DNA from 2 places in the Paenibacillus sp. FSL H8-0457 genome. Region 1 is predicted to be linked to the other one. Evidence: a T-box and tRNA genes for the amino acid it is inferred to sense, from the RefSeq annotation. Region 1 holds a T-box; the other holds one or more tRNA genes.

Region 1 (3,418 bases):
AACTCTTATCAAGTTTATATATTTCTAATTATAAGCCGATCATGTCACAATGAGGATAAATCATGCGTGGAGGGGTGTTGTTATGTCAGAGCAAGTATGGAAACCTTACGATTACGATCGACAGCTATCGTTTGTATCTGCTTATGGAAAAGGAGCGGTAGAGCTGCTGGCGCCTCAACCCGGAGAACGGATTCTCGATCTGGGCTGCGGAACCGGCGACTTGACTCATGAAATTTCCAAATCGGGCGCACATGTAACCGGCATGGATTATTCCAGCGAGATGATTGAACGGGCCAAAAGCAAATATCCTGGACTTCCGTTTTTGACTGGGGATGGCGAGAACTTCGAAACCGAAACGCCATACGATGCCGTCTTCTCAAACGCGGCCTTGCACTGGATGAAGGATGCTGAAGGCGTGGTACGCTCTGTTCATGGAGCCCTTAAGCCCGGCGGCCGATTCGTTGCCGAGTTCGGAGGCAAAGGGAATATTGACGGCATCTACCAAGCCTTGAAAACCGTGTTCGCCGATCTTTATGGGATCGATGCGGACGCCCGGAATCCGTGGTATTTTCCTAGTCTTGGGCAGTATGCCAGCCTGCTTGAAGCCCAAGGGTTCCGCGTGCATCTCGCCCATCATTTCGACCGTCCCACGCGATTGTCCGATGGCAAGGACGGCATAAAGTTTTGGCTGCTGCATTTTGGCGATTGCTTTTTTGCCGGATTCTCGGCTGAAGCGAAGGACGAAGCGATCGCTCGCATCAGCCTAGCTGCTCAATCGACGCTATGGCAAGAGGATGCTTTCTACGCGGATTACCGGCGCCTGCGAGTATTTGCAGAAAAGATTTAGCCATTTGGGGGTTGCTTTTCTAAATAGAATGGTTATAATATGAAAAAACTTGAGAATATTATTTTCGTTGATTGGGAGAGTAACTGCACTTGACTTTAGTCCAAGCGAGCCGGGAGGGTGGAAACCGGTACAAAGTCGGCCGTGAAGCGGACCCAGGAGATGGCCTTCCGAAGCACCATGCTGTAGGGAGCCCCGGCTTACGCCGTTATCGTATGAAGGTGGTTAGACCCTTGAGGGTTTAACAACAAGAGTGGTACCGCGAGCACAAGTCCTCGTCTCTTTAGGAGATGAGGGCTTTTTTGATTTTCTGAGTCGTTTTTATATTTCCAAAGGGGGATTTACCGTGTTAAGTCAAAAGATTATTTCGAGCCTTCAACAAGCCGTGAACCAGGTCTGCGAAGCTTACGGCACCAAACTGCCGGAGTCCACTCCGATTCGGATCGAGCAGCCTGCCAGCATGGAGCATGGGGATTACGCAACCAACGTTGCGATGCAGCTTGCGAAGGTGCTCCGCAAGGCTCCCCTGCAAATCGCCGAGCTGATCCAAGCCGAGCTCGAGCAGGACGCATCCTACAAACAGCTCGTCCGCTCGACTGAGATTGTCGCCCCGGGCTTTATGAATCTGCGCATCGATTGGGAGCATTGGGCGAGCCACCATTTTGAACTCCCCCCGGCAGCTAACGAAAAGATCGTCATCGAGCACACGTCCATCAACCCGAATAAGTCCGCCCATATCGGGCATCTTCGAAATTCCTGTATCGGCGATACGCTCGTGAGATTAATGAGGAAGCTGGGTTACGAGGTCGAGGTGCATAATTATATTGACGACCTGGGCAATCAGCTGGCGGATACGGTGGTCGGCTTGCTCCACACGCCCCTGACGAAGGAGCATGCCCGGTTCGGCGATTACTGCTGGGACGTGTACTCAAGCACCAATAAAGCCTACGAAAGGGAGCCGGGGCTGGTTCAGCATCGGACTGAGGTTCTGCACGCATTGGAAGAGGGCAATCAGAACCTTTCCTGGATTGGACTGCTCGTTGCCGAGCGAATCGTTAAGGAGCATCTTGAGGAGATGAAGCAGTTCGGCATTGAATACGATCTGCTTGTATGGGAGAGCAGCATTGTTAGGGAGGGATTCTGGGCGTCGGCTTTCGAGCTGTTGAAGAATACCCCGCTGTTCCATCAGGAAACCGAGGGGAAACTTGCAGGCTGCTGGGTGCTCAAGCAATCAGGAACCGAAGCCGGAGACGAGGCGGAGTCGGACCACAGCATCGATAAAGTACTGGTGCGCTCGAACGGCATCCTGACTTACACCGCCAAAGACATCGCCTACCACTTGTGGAAATACGGCGTGCTTTCCAATGATTTTGTATATAAAAAATTCACCGACGAGGTTTGGACGACGAGCTCGCACGGCGAGGAGCGTACTTACGGCAAAGCGGACATGGTCATCAACGTCATTGATTACAGGCAGCAGTACCCGCAGGCGATGGTGAAGCAGGCTTTGGAAGGCCTGGGCTTCCAACAAGAGGCTGAGAAGCTGCGCCATGTCAGTTACGGCGTCGTCTCGTTAAGCCCTTCCGCTGCAGCGGATCTCGGCATCGATACTTCCGACGGTAAGGCATCCTATGCGATGTCCGGACGTCAGGGAATCGGGATCAAAATCACCGAGCTTATTCATCAAGTAGCCAAGGTCATCGAGGATACCCGATCCGATAAAAACGGTTTGTCCAGCCATGCGATCGCAACCGCCTCCATCCGTTACTACCTGCTTCGCTTTGCACTGCAAACCGAGGTGGTGTTCGATCTGAAGCAGGCCACTGAAATATCGGGGAATACGGGGGTGTATTTGCTCTATTCCTACGCGCGTGCACTCAGCGTGCTTAATAAAGCTCAAGAAGCCGAGGTTACGCCGTCTGTGCCTGCCCGGTTCCCTGCCATGGAAAAAGCGGAACATGCGCTGCTGCGGCATATCAGCACCTGGCATGATACCTTATATGCCGCCGGACGGGATCTATCTCCTAGTGCCATTTGCAACTTCACCTATGAGCTGTGCTCCCTGTTCAACAATTTTTACTCGGCATGCCCGATTCTGAAAGCAGCGGAGGAAATGCTCCAATTCCGCGTATGGCTCACTTCCTTATTCAAGAACACCCTTGGCGAAGCGCTGGAGGTGCTGGGTTTGCCTACTCCGAGCCGGATGTAAATTCACTCTGATGAATGAGCGGATCATGCCTAATAAAAAAGCCACCGTACTATTGTGTTGATCAAGTACGGTGGCTATCTTATCTTATTGCAATCCTCTGACGGTCAATCTGACCTGAACGCCGTCTGCCGCCGGCTCTTCCTGCAGGGTCCAGTTGACAGCCAGCGCTTCCCTCAAGCGAGCCAACTGCTCCTCCTGGAGCTTCAATCCTTCGATAATGCCCTCGCCCACGCTAAAATCGGATTCCGAGCTGATGCGGAAGGCTTCCTCCAGCCAGATCTTCAACCCGTTGCGGGTATTAAACGTAATTTGGTACCCCTCGCTAACGGCTTTCTCCAAATCTTCCCCATGCTCTTTTGCGTAAG
Region 2 (3,418 bases), 1.5 Mb from region 1:
TCAATGGACGTCTGTATCTGCCGTTCAAAACGATCAGCGAATACATGGGCGTTCAGGGACAATGGAATCCTTCCTTGAAAACACTGAGCATGACACAGAAGAAGCTGAATGACATTACCATTAAATCGGTTGCGCTGAAGAAGAAAATTCAGGGCGTAGACGCTGTAGTGAACTATCCTGTAATCAGCGGACTCGAGAATGCGGAGGTCCAAGCCGAAATCAACAAAGTGTTGAAAGAAAATGCGTCCGGCGTAATCACCGGTGCGGAAGGAAACGCCGAGGAATTCCCGCCGTCGGAATCCAGTTTCCCTTACGAATTCAGCGGCGACTTCGTGGTCCATTACAACCAGAACGACATCTTGAGCATTACGGCGTACGATTATTCGTACACCGGTGGTGCCCATGGCATGACCTTCCGTAAAAGCTTCACGTTCTCCTTGAAGGACGGCAAGCAAATGAAGCTGGGGGATTTCATCAACATGCAGGGCAAGAACAAGCAGAAGCTGAACAACCTTGTGCTGAGCAAGATGAAGAAAGTGGGAGGTTATCTCGGCGGTTTTGAGGGAGTGCCTGCCGATGCCGACTTCTACGTGAAGGATAACGCGGCGGTGCTGTACTTCCAGCTTTATGAGTACACCGCCTATGCCTATGGATTTCCTGAGTTTGAGCTGAAGCTGAAAGAGTGGAAGTAAAGTATACGGTAAGTGGTTTGTGTAAACTGCCATCATTTATTTTCATACTATAGCTTGTTTAGATACATGATGTTGTCCTGATGTAACACTGTACTGGAACCAGTTGCGATAAATCCCCTGATCACTTGAGCGTGGAGCATATACTCCTGCGCCCTATGATCAGGGGATTTTTTGTGTATTTCACAATAGGCGTGCCCTTTTTCCCCTCCCCTCAAGTTAAGACAGGCCTTTTAGGAGGGGATGGCCTTACCGTCTTTATGTTTTATTGAAAAAATCGTACCGAAGTGAGAGTATCCTTGGAGGAGCAACGCGTTCGCCTTTGAAATCGGGAAACAACCTTTTTCAATTCATTCCAGTTTCCCGATTTCAACAGCGACCGAAGGGGATACTCTCACTATTTAGTACTCGAAGTTTTCAATGAATCCAGAGGATAAGAAAAGGCAGGCACCGGATAACGGCGCCTGCCCTTTACTTCATTTCTTTTATAAGCCTTGCGGCGGTGTGTTTTCCAGTACTTGATCGATCAGTCCATACTCTTTGGCTTCGTCAGCCGTCATGAAGTAGTCGCGATCAGTATCCTTCTCGATGCGCTCCAGCGGTTGGCCGGTGCGTTCGGACAGGATGCGGTTCAGCTTGTCGCGCATTTTCAGAATGCGGCGGGCACGGATCTCAATATCCGTGGCTTGACCTTGTGCGCCGCCGAGCGGCTGGTGAATCATAATCTCGCTGTTAGGCAGTCCGTAACGTTTGCCTTTAGCGCCTGCGTTGAGCAGGAATGCGCCCATGGAAGCAGCCATGCCGACACAGATCGTCGAGACGTCCGGCTTGATGAACTGCATCGTATCGAATATCGCCATACCTGCGGTAATGGAACCGCCAGGGCTGTTGATGTAAAGATGAATATCCTTCTCGGGATCCTCAGCCGACAAGAACAGCATTTGGGCAATGATGGAATTGGCGACCACGTCATTTACGTCGGAGCCGAGGAAGATAATGCGGTCTTTCAGCAATCTGGAATAGATGTCGTACGCCCGCTCACCGCGGTTGCTTTGTTCAACGACCATAGGTATAAAACTCACGTGGAAAACCTCCTCTTAAGTACCTCATATAAATACTGTTACCGTATTACCCACATGATAAACAATTTAAATCAAAAAGTCAAAGAAAGTCAAACTATTGAGTAAAAAAAAGAGCCGTTATGGGCACTTTAGGGTAATCAGTATAGAGAATAAATGTTATAATGGCGCGCCCGCGAGGAATCGAACCTCGATCTCAGGCTCCGGAGGCCTACGTCATATCCATTGGACCACGGGCGCACAAAAATCAGCAACGAAGTTGATTATACCGCATCTATTTCAAAAATACAATAGCGGACAAAACTTTGTTCCTATTATATAGACGAGCCGGTAGTTGGCCATAATGTATAAGAATGCCTGGGGTAGAGAAATATACTTTCGGACACTTGCAACCGGCATGATTATTGGTTAGAATAAGGGTGGGACTTAAAAAGTTTAACTGGGACATTTTACGACCAGGTAGGAGAGCCGAGACGAAGTTTGCAGGAGTGGAATGCATGCGTAACCTATTAGAAATACAAGAGCAACTTCTGCCGGATCTGATGGACACTCTTAAACGAAGGTATACCATCCTTCATCAGATCAAGTTGTCCGGAATTGTTGGCCGAAGAACACTGGCTTCATCGTTATCGATGACCGAGCGTGTTCTCAGAGCAGAGACTGATCTTCTGAAAGCGCAAGGGCTGATCGAGATTGAAACGCTCGGCATGCGGATCAGCGGCTCAGGGATATGCTTGCTGGAGGAGTTGGAACCGGTCATGAATGAGTTGTTCGGACTGGTTGAACTGGAAGAGAAGATTCGTCAGGCTTACGGGCTTCGTAAAGTGGTCATTATTCCCGGTGACAGCGAGTCATCTCCGGAAGTCAAACGTGAGCTTGGCCGGGCCGGAGCAAGAACGCTGCTTAACTTTGTCCAGGATGGAGATACGATTGCCGTAACAGGCGGCTCCACGCTCGCCGAAGTGGCAGAGCAGATGTCCTCTTTGCCTGGCGGCGAACCGTTGACAAGCACTTGGTTTGTGCCGGCGCGTGGCGGCCTCGGGGAGAGCATGGAGATTCAAGCGAACACCATTGCTTCCAAAATGGCTAAGCGCGTTGGGGCTGAGTACCGATTGCTTCATGTTCCGGATCTGCTCAGCGAGGATGCTTATCAATCGTTGGTTCAGGATCAGCACATCCAAGAGATCGTGGATGTGATCAGGCGCAGCCGCGTCATTATTCACGGCATCGGGGATGCCATGGAGATGGCCAGACGGCGGAAGCTGGATGAAGGCTCTATCCGGAACTTGCAGGCAGATGGCGCGATCGCGGAATCCTTCGGCTATTATTTCAGCGAAGATGGCGAAGTTGTCCACAAAATGCTTACCCTTGGACTCCGGCTTGAGGATATTATGCGGACAGAGACCATCATCGGCATTGCTGGAGGGAAAGGCAAGGGCAAAGCGATTCACGCGGTGCTGAAATTCGGGCACGAGGACATTCTCGTTACGGATGAAGCCGCGGCATTGGAAGTCGAGAAGGAAATTGACGCCGGCATCTGAGTCCGCGGGCGTACAACAGATTTTTCATTTTTGTTGTCTTGATTGGCTTAACAGCCAATCTTGAATATATAAATTTTACAAATATGGAGGGAACTACTCATGGTTAAAG

Evidence for each region. A T-box is a leader RNA that pairs with one kind of tRNA and senses whether it is charged. The one in region 1 lies ahead of argS (arginine--tRNA ligase), so its partner is inferred to be a tRNA-Arg.
Region 2: it has a tRNA-Arg gene. The T-box ahead of argS (arginine--tRNA ligase) is inferred to sense a tRNA for this amino acid. The anticodon was not compared.

What each region holds. Positions count from the first base shown of each region.
Region 1 covers NZ_CP150293.1:1,746,503-1,749,920, reverse strand. The annotation lists gene MHI43_RS07480 (class I SAM-dependent methyltransferase) at 83-847, shown strand; T-box leader at 906-1,130, shown strand; gene argS (arginine--tRNA ligase) at 1,191-3,053, shown strand; gene MHI43_RS07470 (hypothetical protein) at 3,138-3,418, opposite strand, start outside.
Region 2 covers NZ_CP150293.1:220,528-223,945, forward strand. The annotation lists gene MHI43_RS01095 (DUF4163 domain-containing protein) at 1-692, shown strand, start outside; gene clpP (ATP-dependent Clp endopeptidase proteolytic subunit ClpP) at 1,175-1,771, opposite strand; tRNA gene MHI43_RS01105 (tRNA-Arg) at 1,934-2,008, opposite strand; gene MHI43_RS01110 (sugar-binding domain-containing protein) at 2,266-3,309, shown strand; gene gap (type I glyceraldehyde-3-phosphate dehydrogenase) at 3,409-3,418, shown strand, end outside.